Regions from separate parts of the Duffyella gerundensis genome, predicted to be linked through region 1. Evidence: predicted binding sites of a transcription regulator. Region 1 holds the regulator's gene; each other region holds the start of a gene.
What was found. Region 1 encodes CRP, which controls carbon source genes, mostly activating them, when cyclic AMP is high. Its sites were predicted from a motif close to ATGTGANNNNNNTCACAT; they were not measured.
Positions count from the first base shown of each region.

Region 2: the regulator CRP is predicted to act here: its motif matches at 1,390-1,407, upstream of EM595_RS09175 (sugar transporter).
Region 3: the regulator CRP is predicted to act here: its motif matches at 1,623-1,640, upstream of EM595_RS09080 (6-phosphofructokinase).
Region 4: the regulator CRP is predicted to act here: its motif matches at 2,245-2,262, upstream of epd (erythrose-4-phosphate dehydrogenase).

Region 1 covers NZ_LN907827.1:393,796-397,008, reverse strand. The annotation lists gene EM595_RS01685 (phosphoribulokinase) at 1-504, shown strand, start outside; gene crp (cAMP-activated global transcriptional regulator CRP) at 1,219-1,851, shown strand; gene EM595_RS01675 (YccS/YhfK family putative transporter) at 1,915-3,213, shown strand, end outside.
Region 2 covers NZ_LN907827.1:1,971,560-1,974,772, reverse strand. The annotation lists gene EM595_RS09180 (YdgH/BhsA/McbA family protein) at 1-103, shown strand, start outside; gene EM595_RS09175 (sugar transporter) at 143-1,327, opposite strand; gene EM595_RS09170 (hypothetical protein) at 1,584-1,841, opposite strand; gene EM595_RS09160 (MFS transporter) at 2,425-3,213, shown strand, end outside.
Region 3 covers NZ_LN907827.1:1,950,771-1,953,983, forward strand. The annotation lists gene EM595_RS09070 (PTS sugar transporter subunit IIC) at 1-194, opposite strand, end outside; gene EM595_RS09075 (PTS sugar transporter subunit IIB) at 197-502, opposite strand; gene EM595_RS09080 (6-phosphofructokinase) at 512-1,492, opposite strand; gene EM595_RS09085 (NAD(P)-dependent oxidoreductase) at 1,919-2,839, opposite strand; gene pqqU (TonB-dependent receptor PqqU) at 3,032-3,213, shown strand, end outside.
Region 4 covers NZ_LN907827.1:3,116,166-3,119,378, forward strand. The annotation lists gene pgk (phosphoglycerate kinase) at 1-989, opposite strand, end outside; gene epd (erythrose-4-phosphate dehydrogenase) at 1,042-2,061, opposite strand; gene tkt (transketolase) at 2,385-3,213, opposite strand, start outside.

The DNA.
Region 1 (3,213 bases):
CCCACCGACATCCTGTTTTACGAAGGCCTGCACGGCGGCGTCGTCACACAGCAGCATAACGTGGCGGACAAGGTCGATTTGCTGGTCGGCGTGGTGCCTATCGTCAATCTTGAGTGGATCCAGAAGCTGGTGCGCGATACCAGCGAGCGCGGTCACTCGCGTGAAGCGGTGATGGATTCCGTGGTGCGCTCAATGGATGATTACATCAATTTCATCACGCCGCAGTTTTCGCGCACGCACATCAACTTTCAGCGCGTTCCAACGGTGGATACCTCAAACCCCTTCGCCGCGCGGGATATTCCCTCGCTGGATGAAAGCTTCGTGGTGATTCACTTCCGCGGCCTGGAAGATATCGATTTTCCTTATTTACTCGCCATGCTGCAGGGCTCGTTTATCTCGCACATCAATACGCTGGTGGTACCGGGCGGCAAAATGGGCCTGGCGATGGAACTGATTATGACGCCGTTGGTACAACGTTTAATGGAAGGTAAAAAGATCGAATAAAATGCAGCCGGGCCGCGGGCGGCAATCACAAATATTTTACAAATCGTTAACCTTAGCGGTTTGACCATTGCCCGCTGCGCCAGCCGTTACGCCTGTTAATCATCACGTATTGGTGTTCTGCAGGTGCGCTATTCTCTCCTCGCCCTTGTCCTGATTTTTGCGCTGCGGACGATCATGATATGAGATCGGGCGATACAGACTGCCGATAATACTTTTCCGCTATGCAAACCAGCCCGCTCTTGCCGTCAGCAGCAAAGAAAACGCACGACTGCACTGCAAATGCTTGCTACCAGTGATATTATCCTCGCCGCAATCACGCACCGGCCCGTCAATACTCATGCTGTTACGCAGTACTGCACGCCTGAGGATTCTCCTAAAAGCGGGGATTATGCTCTTCGCTCCGCTGACATGCGCTTTACTATAACCATTGATCGAGTGTGAGTATGATCGCGTCAACCTGCCCTGCTAAAAGCGCAATCTGACACGATGTACATCATGCTGAAGCGAGACAACAGAAGACAGTAAGTGAAAGCTGTGCTACAAACGAAGTTGTAATATTTTCGTTGCGCAAGCGAAAACGGGAGCACTGATGAGCAAAACTCAAAACAGCAGCCCGCCGACTTTCCTTCAAAGGAATAGCTTTACTATTTCAACGCCTGACAGGGAATCTTGCCCCTGTGTTTAGGGCACGATTACAACAGAGGATAATAGCGAATGGTTCTCGGCAAACCGCAAACAGACCCTACACTCGAATGGTTCCTGTCACATTGCCATATTCACAAATATCCATCCAAAAGCACGCTCATCCACCAGGGTGAAAAAGCGGAGACGCTTTACTACATCGTTAAAGGTGCAGTTGCGGTGTTAATTAAGGATGAAGAAGGCAAAGAGATGATCCTCTCTTACCTTAATCAGGGCGATTTTATCGGTGAGCTTGGCCTGTTCGAAGAAGGTCAGGAACGCAGCGCCTGGGTTCGCGCGAAAAGCGCCTGTGAAGTGGCTGAGATCTCTTACAAGAAATTTCGCCAGCTGATTCAGGTTAACCCCGACATCCTGATGCGTCTGTCCTCACAGATGGCGCGTCGCCTGCAGGTTACCTCAGAAAAAGTGGGCAACCTGGCGTTCCTGGACGTGACCGGCCGCATCGCACAAACGTTGCTGAATCTGGCGCGTCAGCCTGATGCGATGACGCACCCGGATGGCATGCAGATTAAGATCACCCGTCAGGAGATCGGCCAGATCGTTGGTTGTTCCCGCGAAACGGTGGGCCGCATTCTGAAAATGCTGGAAGATCAAAACCTGATTTCTGCACACGGTAAAACGATCGTCGTCTACGGCACTCGCTGATTTTTCTTACCCCGACGGCGTGATGATTGCTCATCACGCCGTTTTCTATGTTGTGAAAAGCTGATGTGGCGCCGACTCATCTACCACCCTGAAGTAAATTATGCCCTGCGGCAGACGCTGGTGCTGTGCCTGCCGGTGGCCATCAGCTGGCTGTGCGGCGATCTGCAAAAAGGCCTGCTGTTCTCGCTGGTTCCTGCCTGCTGTAATATTTCTGGTCTTGATACGCCGCACAAACGCTTTTTTAAGCGGCTAATTGTGGGCGGTTCTCTGTTTGCAACCAGCAGCCTGCTGATGCAGGTCTTAACGCTGCATGGCATTCCGTTGCCCGCGATCCTGTTTGCGATGACCATGCTGCTCGGCGTGCTGGGCGAAATCAGCCCGCTGCATGGCCGCCTGTTATCGGGTTCACTGATCGCCGCCATCTTTACCCTGAGCCTGACAGGTAAGCTGCCGATCTGGGCACCGCCGCTGCTCTATATTGGTGGCACCTTATGGTATGGGCTGTTCAATGCGTTCTGGTTCTGGCTGTGGGAAGAGCAGCCGATGCGCGAGACACTCAGCCTGATCTATCGTGAACTGGCAGATTATTGTGATAAAAAATACAGCCTGCTGACCCAGCTCACCGATCCTGAAAAAGCGCTGCCGCCGTTGCTGGCACGGCAACAGAAAGTGGTCGATCTCATTAATACCTGTTATCAGCAAATGCACATGCTGGCGGCCAATCGTGACAACAGCCACAAGCGGCTGACGCGGGCATTTCAGGTGGCACTGGATCTGCAGGAGCACATTTCGGTGAGTTTGCATCAGCCGGAAGAGGTGCAAAAGCTGGTGGAAAAGAGCCATGCCGAGGCAGTAATCCGCTGGAACGCTCGCGTCATTTCTGCTCGCCTGCGCGTGCTGGCTGACGACATTCTTTATCATCGCATGCCGGATCGTTTTGAGATGGATAAGCCGTTGCAGGCGCTGGAGAAAATCGCCCGCCAGCATCCTGATAATCCGGTAGGTAACTTCTGCTTTTATCATTTCAGCCGCATCGGCCGCGTGCTGCGCACTCAGCGCCCACTTTACCGCCGCGACCTGATGGCCGATCGTCAGCGTCGACTGCCGCTTTTACCAGCGCTACGCAGCTATCTGTCGTTGAAATCCGCCGCGCTGCGCACCGCTGCTCGCTTCGCCGTTATGCTGATGTTTGGCAGTACGCTGGCGCTGTTCTTCGATATTCCCAAGCCTTACTGGATTCTGATGACCATTATGTTCGTCAGCCAGAATGGCTACAGCGCCACGCGCGTACGCATTCAGCACCGGGCGCTGGGCACGCTGGCGGGATTGATTGTCGCCGCCGCCACGCTGCGCTTTGCCGTA
Region 2 (3,213 bases), 1.6 Mb from region 1:
CCAGCTATCGGGAAAGGCCAACGCGGCAGGAGCCAAATCCTACCGCATGATTTCGACCTCTGGCAGCAGCAGTCTGTATGGCACGGCAACCGTTTATAATTAAGATTGAAAGCAAAGGCTGGCGCCTGCCAGCCTGCTTCATTTATCCGTTGGTTCGCAGTTGCGGATAGCGCCGGAAAATCCACACACACCACAGCAAGCCCACCAGTCCCAGCATCGCGCCAATATTTCCCACATCTGCCATCGCCAGATGAATACTGACCTGATTACCGATCAACGCACCGGCGCCAATGCCGATGTTATAGATGCCGGAAAACAGCGACATCGCCACATCGGTTGCATCCGGCGCCAGTGACAGTACCCGCACCTGCATCGCCAGGCCAATCATCATCATCGCCATGCCCCAAATCACGCACAACGTCATGATCGCACCCGGGTGCGTGGCGGCAAAAAACAGCAAGCCCATGCACAGCACCACCAGCGCAATGGCGCTGATCAGCAGTGCAGACGGGAACTTATTGCCCAGCGTGCTGAAAATGATGCTGCCCAGAATCCCGGCGGAGCCAAACACCAGCAGCAGCAGGGTGGTGAAATTCGCGCCCTGATCCGCCACGCTTTCCATAAAGGGTTCGATATAGCTGTAGGCGGTGTAATGCGCAGTAACCACCAGCGTCACCAGGACATACAGGCTAACCAGCGCCGGTCGGCGAAACAGCATCGGCACGCTGCTCAGGGAGCCGGTGTGCTCGCTTGGCAACTTCGGCAGCAGCTTAAGCAGCATCAGCATTAACACCAGCGCGGACAGCCCAATCATGCCAAAGGTGGTGCGCCAGCCCAGCGCCTGGCCGACAATACGACCAATCGGGACGCCAAGCACCATCGCCAGCGCGGTGCCGGTGGCCAGCATGCTCAGCGCCTGGGTTTTTTTGCCCGCAGGCGCCACGCGAATAGCCAGCGAGGCGGTAATCGACCAGAACACCGCATGCGACAGCGCAATCCCAATGCGAGAGACCACCAGCGAAGCAAAGCTCCATGCAAAGGTCGATAACAGATGGCTGGCCACAAACAGGATAAACAGCAGCGCCAGCAGCAGTCGTCGCTCAACGTTGCGCGTTGCCAGCATCAGCGGCAGTGACATCAGCGCCACAACCCAGGCATAAATGGTCAGCATGATGCCAACGTCAGCGGTTTTCATGGCAAAACTGTCGGCGATATCCGAGAGCAAACCAACCGGTGCAAATTCGGTGGTATTAAAGACAAAGGCAGCCACGGCGAGCAGCACAACGCGCACCCAGGCCTTTTTACGAGAAACAGTAGATGTTTGCATGGCGTTCAATAACTTATAAGAGAAGATAGACCTTTCGCCGACGCGAAAACCCACCGGACGGAAAGTGATGTCCGTCACAATTTTGAATGAGCTTATTGTGGTCTATCAGGCAGAAAAGTAAAACAGCGGACCGAAAAAAAGGTGAGATTTTGCGGTCTGTGGCGTAAAGCTGATGCGCCGGAGAGGGGTCCGGCGCATTTTTAGCTGCGCTTCTTGCGCCTGGGTATTACGCGTAATGGCGTGAGCGACAGCGTTATCAGAATTTCGCCATCATGTTCAGGGCCGATTTATTCTGAGTTGGCAGGCTTTTTTTTACCATGATCGGGCAGCATTCATCGCAGGCCATGGCGCCCTGATAAAATTTCCGTGCCTGTTGCAGGGCGGCGTTCACGGAATAGAAGGTGCCTAAAAACTGGCGCTGGCTAATTTTTGGCAGCCACGAACAGCCTGATGCGTGGACGACGTGGTTGTCGTTATATCCAGAATTTTTGTTGACGTAATAATATTTACCCATGAAAGGTCACCTCTTTTGCTGTGTTAAGTCAAATCAAGACAATCAAGCCAAATAACTATAGCCGAGAATTTTTTATTAAAAATTAGTGGCGCTGAAAATATTAGAATAGGCGCCTCGTACCTCTTTATACCTCAAATATTCATTTATAAGCGCAGCGATAATATAGCTTTATTTATCCTGATTTGCGTTATGTCTGTATCATAACTTCTTGAAAAAATACTTCTTTAGGATAAATTGCAAAAAGGCCATTAATCATGAATATCAGATTAATCTGCCAATCGGATCTGCTGTAATGAGCTTTCAGGTGAAAATGATTATTATTGACGTCAAGCGCATTAGCCAGTGATCTGACCAGAACGGGCTGATTAAAGCACATTCAGCGCCTTTGCAGAATACACATTACCTCCGCTAAACAAATAAATTGAATTCTTTCAAATAATTTGAACTTATAATTGGTTTTCCATCAGATTATATCGTTGCTGTCAATCAGGGTTTACCCTCTGCCGGGGTTGCATTACTCTGCTGCTCTACTTTTATAGCCAGAGTCGCGATAGTGCCTGTTCACTCTGTTAAGCCCGGCCTTATGCCAATTTTCCTGCTTGGCGTGGTACAAATCCTGTCATGGGGCGGATCGTTTTATCTACTGGCGGTGATGGCCAGGCCGATTATCGCTGAAACGCACTGGTCGCAGCAGTGGGTTTACGGTGCGCTCTCCATCAGCATTTTGATTTCGGGCCTGCTGGCGCCGTTAACTGGCCGGCTGATCGCCGCAGGCCACGGACGACGACTACTGGCGGGCAGCGGCATAGTGATGGCGGCGGGGCTGGTGATGATGGGTTTCGCTCATCACTATGCGCTGTTTTTCCTGGCATGGTGCGTGATTGGCATTGGCATGGCGATGGGGCTCTACGACGCGCTGTTTTCCGTTTTAGGCACGCTCTACGGCGGCCAGGCGCGCAGCATGATTACCGGCATTACGCTGATCTCCGGCTTTTGCACCTCGCTGGTGTGGCCGGGCACGGCGGGTTTGATTCACCTTTTTGGCTGGCGTGACGCCTGCTATCTCTGTGCGCTGCTGTTGTTGATTAGCGTGATTCCCATCTATCTCTACGCGTTGCCTGCCACGTCGGCGGCAGAACGGGCAGCTCGCCCGGCGACCATAACGCGCAGCAGTTCGCTGGCTCCGCAGCTGTTCTGGCTGTTATGCGCCATTTTTACCCTCGCATCGGTGATCATGACCGCGATGTCGCTGCAGCTGATCACGCTGTTGCAGGCGAGCGGGTATTCGCTGGCCGCCGCGCTGGGCATCAGCGCCATTCTTGGGCCTTGCCAGGTTGGATCCCGTCTGGTCGACATCGCCTTTCGGCGCGGG
Region 3 (3,213 bases), 1.6 Mb from region 1:
AACGTTAATGTGCCGACAATAATATTGATGCCCGCCATCATAATTAAAAAGCCGAGCAGCGTTTTAAAGGTTCCTTCAACCACTTTCCCTGCGGATTTCTTTTGCAGTAGTAAACCCACCATGGCAATCAGGGCGATCAATATTGACGCCTGGCCAAGCAGATCTTTTACCAGGAAGTTAATAAAGCTGTTCATATTCAGGCTACCTTAGTATCGCGGTCTTTTAAAAAGGCCAGAATTTTCTCTTCGATTTCCTGTTTATCCGTTAACCGGTTTAAAATAATGACGCGTTTCTTCTCCTCATCACTGGCGTCAGCATTTAAAATATCGGCGAAGGTTTTTTGCGTCAGAATAATATCCGATTTAAACGCGTTGGCTTCCGATATGGTGGTATGATCGATCTCAGCATCAATTTCGAGTTTTTTTAATACCGATTTGGCGCTCATTTCGATGGCAAAGCTTGAACCTAAACCGCAACCGCAAACACACAGAATCTTCAACATAATATTTCCTCACAGTATGGATAACTGTTTAGCCAGTTTATAATGGTGCCCTTCGGTATCGACCAGCCGTTTTTGCATGCTAATAAGATCGATTGGAATAGGCTTATTGCTGGAATTAATAATCACAGCTTTATTACGCAGACCTGATGCAATACAACGCACTACTTCACTCGCAATAATCGTTCCCTGATAAATCTCTTCACAGGTCGGATCGCCATTACGCAATCCGTAACCGATAATGGTTTTTCGTATCCGCACGCCGATGCGCGGCTCCAGTCGGGCAATCATGGTGTCGATCGCCCCCTGAAAGCCGGGGGTATATTCGCGGGTGTAGCCTTCAGAACAGAGCACGATGACGCTGTTTTGCTGCGTCAGCTTATGGCGAATGCGCTCGGCCAGCGTCTCCAGCGGTATTTCGCATTCCGGAATCAACGCAATATCAGCATTGGATTTAATCGCCGCCTGCAGCGTCAGCTCGCCGCAATAGCCGCCCAGCAGTTCCATCATAAATACCCGGCCCGGCAGTGCCCGCCCGGTATTGCGTAATTTACTGACCTCTTTAATCACCTGTTCGCAGGCGGTGGAAAAGCCCAGCGTATAATCGCTGCCAAAGACATCATTATCGATGGTCATACCGACGCCAAAACAGACAATGCCATATTCACTGAGCGTATTTAAAAACTGTAATGACCCGTCACCGCCCGCCATAATCAGCGCATCAATATGCAGTGCCTTTAATTGTTTGGTGATCGCTTCATATTCCCGGCCGTGCAATTTCCTCGTGGTGCGTCCGGAAGCCATAACCGGAATCGCGCTGATCGAATAATCCAGCAGATCGCGCAGGGAAATTTCCCGCTGGCGATTATCCAGCAACCCCTGAATACCGCCGTCGAACAAAATAATATTGGCCTGCGTCAGGCGCGCAATTTGATAAACAAAGTTATTAATACCGGAAACATCACCACCGCTAATAACCATACCCAATTTCATCGTTGCTCTCCCGTCGCTGGCTACAGGACTTATCTTACGTTTGGCAACAGGGTTATTTGCAACGGATGTCACATAATGGTGATGTTTCACCCGGGCTGACGTCTTGACAGTGCATTGTCAGCGCCATTAATTGTGATTCATCTCACATCGTTATTTCCACGGGTTAATGAGATGTTAAAGTGAACATAAGCTAAATCAGCACGTTAGCCATGTTTATGCTATCGCAACGGCAACAGCTCTATTTTTCTGAGTCGCACTTTTTCTGAGATGATAAAAATGTGAGTGACTGCGCATTTATTCAGGCAGCGAGTGAATCGGAAAAGAAATAAGGCGTGGGGAGGCGTTTAAGAAGGGTTAAAAAAACGCACAGAAGTAAGACGGGAATAGAATCGGGGCGCCAGTGCGCGCCCCCTTTACAGATAAGCGTTACTGATTTTTCAGCCAGGCAAATACCGAAGCGAGATCCTGTTCGCCATAGCCCGCCTCAACCGCCTGTTGCCAGACGCGGGTAACATTTTCCAGCGCAGGCAACTGACGATCGCTGGCGGCATCCAGCGCCAGGCGCGCATCTTTCAGCGCCCAGTTAAGGTGCATCTGTGGCGTGTAATCGCCGCCGGTGATCATGTCGAGTTTGACTTTGGCATAAGGTGCCGCCAGCGGTCCGCCCTCCAGCACCTGCCACAGATCGTCCGGGCTAAAACCAAACTCTTCGGCCAGCAGCGTGCTCTCTGCCAGGCTCTGCATCATGCCAATCAGCCAGCTGTTGATCACCAGCTTCATGCGCGAACTGGCACCGGCACTGCCCAGCCAGCGCGTGCCTTTACCAATGGCGGCAAACACCGACTCAGCAGCGGCGGCTCGCTCACGCTCACCGCTGGCGAGGATCAGAATCTGCGCATTTTCTGCTGGCGCTTTGGTGCCGGAGACCGGCGCATCGATAAACAGCAGATCGCTGCGCTGCGCTGCGGTCTGCGCAATCAGTGAGTCGGTCATTGCCGTGCCAATGGTGCCCATCTGACACAGGGTAGCGCCCTGCTTCATGGCGGGCAGCGTCTGGTTAACCACGCTTTCGGTCGAAGCCGGATCGGCCAGCATCAGGATCACGACGTCAGCCTGCGCGACCGCGTCAGCAGACCGATCGGCCAGCTGCAATCCCGCGGCGCAGAGATCTTCCCCTTTCGATCGCGTGCGATTCCAGCCATGCACGGTAAAGCCCTTTTTCAGCAGGTTAGCGGCAAAAGCGTGGCCCATAGCGCCTAAACCCAGTACGGCGACGGTTGGTTGATTCATCTGTTTATCCTTTTTCTGAGTCGAAAATGCAGCTGATAGCCTGGTGCAAGTCGGCAAAAAAGTCGCCGCTGGCGAGGTTTTTTTTCGTCAGCAAGCGTAACCAGCGCGTCTCTTTTTGCGGTGAACGCGGGTAAACGCGCCCGCAACGCCTGGGCAATTAATGCTATCCCGTGAGTGCGCTAAGCGATTATCCTGTGCGCCATCTGTTTCAGCAGAAACATTCCCTCACTTTTACCGAGTAAAAATGGTATGAAAATCACACAATTTTACCCGTTGCCCGCCGCCTTGCTGCTGCTTGCTCCCGGCGTGCAGGCGGAGAACGCGCCCGCCACCCTGGTGGTCAGCGCAGCCCCGGCCCCCTCCGGGCTGTCGGAGCTGGAAACGCCCGCGGCGGTCAGCGTGATCGGCGGCGACGATATGCGCCGCGCCGC
Region 4 (3,213 bases), 1.1 Mb from region 1:
GCGATCGCATTGGCCACAATTTCAGTGCCCTTGCGGAAATTAGGAAACTCAAACACGCCTACTGGGCCGTTCCACAGGATGGTTTTGGCATTTTTCAGAATGTCAGCCATCGCCTGTGCGGTTTCATCACCGAAGTCCATAATCTCTTCGTTTTCCTGAACGTCGGAAACTTTTTTCACCGTTGCCGGGGCAGTTTCAGAGAATTCTGTGCCGACGCGGGAGTCAGTCGGTACTGGAATACCGTATTGATCGCGCAGGTCTTTCGCTGCTGCCACGAAGTCTGGTTCATAGAGTGATTTACCGACCTTGTTGTCGATCGCGACGAAGGTATTCGCGATGCCGCCGCCAACGATCACGGTATCAGCAATTTTCACCAGCGATTGCAGTACATCAAATTTGGTAGAGACTTTTGAGCCGCCAACCACCGCCACCAGCGGACGTTCCGGGTTGCTCATTACTTTACCCAGCGCTTCCAGTTCAGCCGAGAGCAGCGGGCCAGCGCAGGCAACAGGTGCAAATTTTGCCACGCCGTGGGTCGAAGCCTGCGCGCGGTGTGCGGTGCCAAAGGCATCCATTACAAATACATCGCACAGTGCCGCGTATTTTTTCGAGAGGGCTTCGTCGTCTTTTTTCTCACCTTTGTTGAAGCGCACGTTTTCCAGCACAACCAGTTCGCCTGCGCCTGCTTCAACGCCATCAAGGTAATCTTTTGCCAGCGTAACGTTGGTGCCGTTCAGTTTCTCTTTCAGGTAGTTAACCACCGGCAGCAGAGAAAACTCTTCGTTATACTCGCCTTCAGTTGGACGACCCAGATGAGACGTTACCATCACTTTAGCGCCCTGCTTCAGCGCCGCTTCGATGGTTGGCAGCGAAGCACGAATACGTGCGTCGGACGTCACTTTTCCTGCTTTTACCGGTACGTTCAGATCCGCACGGATCAGAACACGTTTACCTGCCAGATCCAGATCGGACATCTTAATTACAGACATGGTGAACCCTCTCGTTGATTCTCATCTAATTTTGTCAGACGCAGTCCGCGCCTTACCTGAAACCGCTTGCGGCCATGGCTAACGTGGTATCGAGCATCCGGTTAGCAAAGCCCCACTCGTTGTCGCACCAAACCAGCGTCTTGATCAGGTGCTGACCGCTGACCCGCGTTTGCGTGCCGTCCACAATGGCACTGTGCGGATCGTGGTTAAAATCTACTGAGACTAACGGCAATTCCGTATAGTCAACTATACCACGAAATGCCCCTTCTGCCGCCTTGCGTAACAAGGCGTTAACCTCTGTTGCCGTCACCGCCTGTTCAACGCTGACGCTCAGGTCAATGGCCGTCACGTTAATCGTAGGCACCCGCACCGCAATCGCCTCAAAGCGATCGTTAAATTTAGGAAAAATACGGGTAATGCCAGCCGCCAGCCGCGTATCCACCGGAATGATCGACTGACTGGCCGCGCGTGTCCGCCGCAGGTCGCTGTGATAGGCGTCAATCACCTGCTGATCGTGCATCGCCGAGTGAATCGTAGTGACCGTGCCCGATTCGATACCAAATGCATCATCCAACAGCTTGATGACGGGAATAATGCAATTGGTGGTGCAGGAGGCGTTGGAAACGATGCGGTCATCAGGCTGCAGCGCCTGTTCGTTAACGCCAAAAACCACGGTTGCGTCGAGATCGTTGCCGCCAGGATGCGAGAACAGCACCTTTTTGGCTCCCGCCTGCAAATGTGCTTCACCGTCCGCGCGGCTGCCATACACGCCGGTGCAATCCAGCACCACATCCACATTGAGTTCGCGCCACGGCAGATCGGCGATAGCGGGTTGATGCAGCAGGCGCAGCGTATCATCGCCGACCCACAGCAGATCGCGTTCCTGACGCACGTCAAATGCGAAACGCCCGTGGCTGGTGTCATATTTCAACAAATGCGCCATTCCTGCCGCATCGGCCAGCTCGTTGATGGCAACCACGGTGATTTCCGCGCGACGGCCGGTTTCATACAGGGCACGCAATACGTTACGCCCAATACGTCCAAAGCCATTTATCGCCACACGAACAGTCATACTTTTCCTGCAACCCCGGTGATTAAGGCGGTAAGCGTGAGTCAGACAGCGTAATTTGTACAGGAATTTTCGCCGCCCTTGTTTCAGCGTAACCTGTATATGGCACCTTTACTGAAACGGTTCAGCTACGATAATGGAAGGCAGGAATAAGCGGAATGATTGCGATCAATTCATCGTGCGAATTTTCGATCCACATCACAAAACCAGCAAAATTCTGGCTGCTGAATGCGCATCAAACAAATCATCGTCCGTGAGAACAAACCACAATAAAAAAGGGGACGATATGCTCGTCCCCTTTCTGCAGGCAAAGTGATTAAACGCGATTACAGCAGCGCTTTCGCTTTTGCCACCACGTTATCAACCGTAAAGCCAAACAGCTCGAACAGCTGCTCGGCCGGTGCGGATTCACCAAAGCTGGTCATGCCGACGATAGCGCCATTCAGGCCGGTATATTTGTACCAGTAATCGGCAATGCCCGCTTCGATGGCGACGCGTGCGCTGACCGCTTTCGGCAGCACCGATTCGCGATAGGCTTCATCCTGCTTGTCGAACGCATCGGTAGACGGCATGGAAACCACGCGCACCTTGCGGCCTTCGGCGGTCAGCGTGTTGTACGCACCTACCGCCAGTTCCACTTCAGAACCGGTTGCGATCAGAATCAGCTCAGGCTGGCCATCGCAATCCTTCAGCACATAGGCGCCGCGCGCCACGTTGGCCAGCTGCTCGGCTGTACGATCCTGCTGGGCAAGGTTCTGACGCGAGAAGATCAGCGCGGTTGGGCCATCCTGACGCTCGATGGCATATTTCCACGCCACAGCAGATTCAACCTGATCGCAGGGACGCCACAGGCTCATGTTTGGCGTAGTACGCAGGCTGGCCATCTGCTCAACCGGCTGATGCGTTGGGCCGTCTTCACCCAGGCCGATGGAATCATGGGTATACACCATGATCTGACGGATTTTCATCAATGCAGCCATACGGGCCGCGTTACGGGCATATTCCACAAACATCAGGAAGGTTGCGGTGTACGGCAGGAAGCCGCCGTGCAGCGCAATGCCGTTGGCGATAGCGGTCATACCGAATTCGCGCACGCCGTAATGAATGTAGTTACCGGCAGCATCGTCGTTGATTGGCTTTGAGCCAGACCAGATG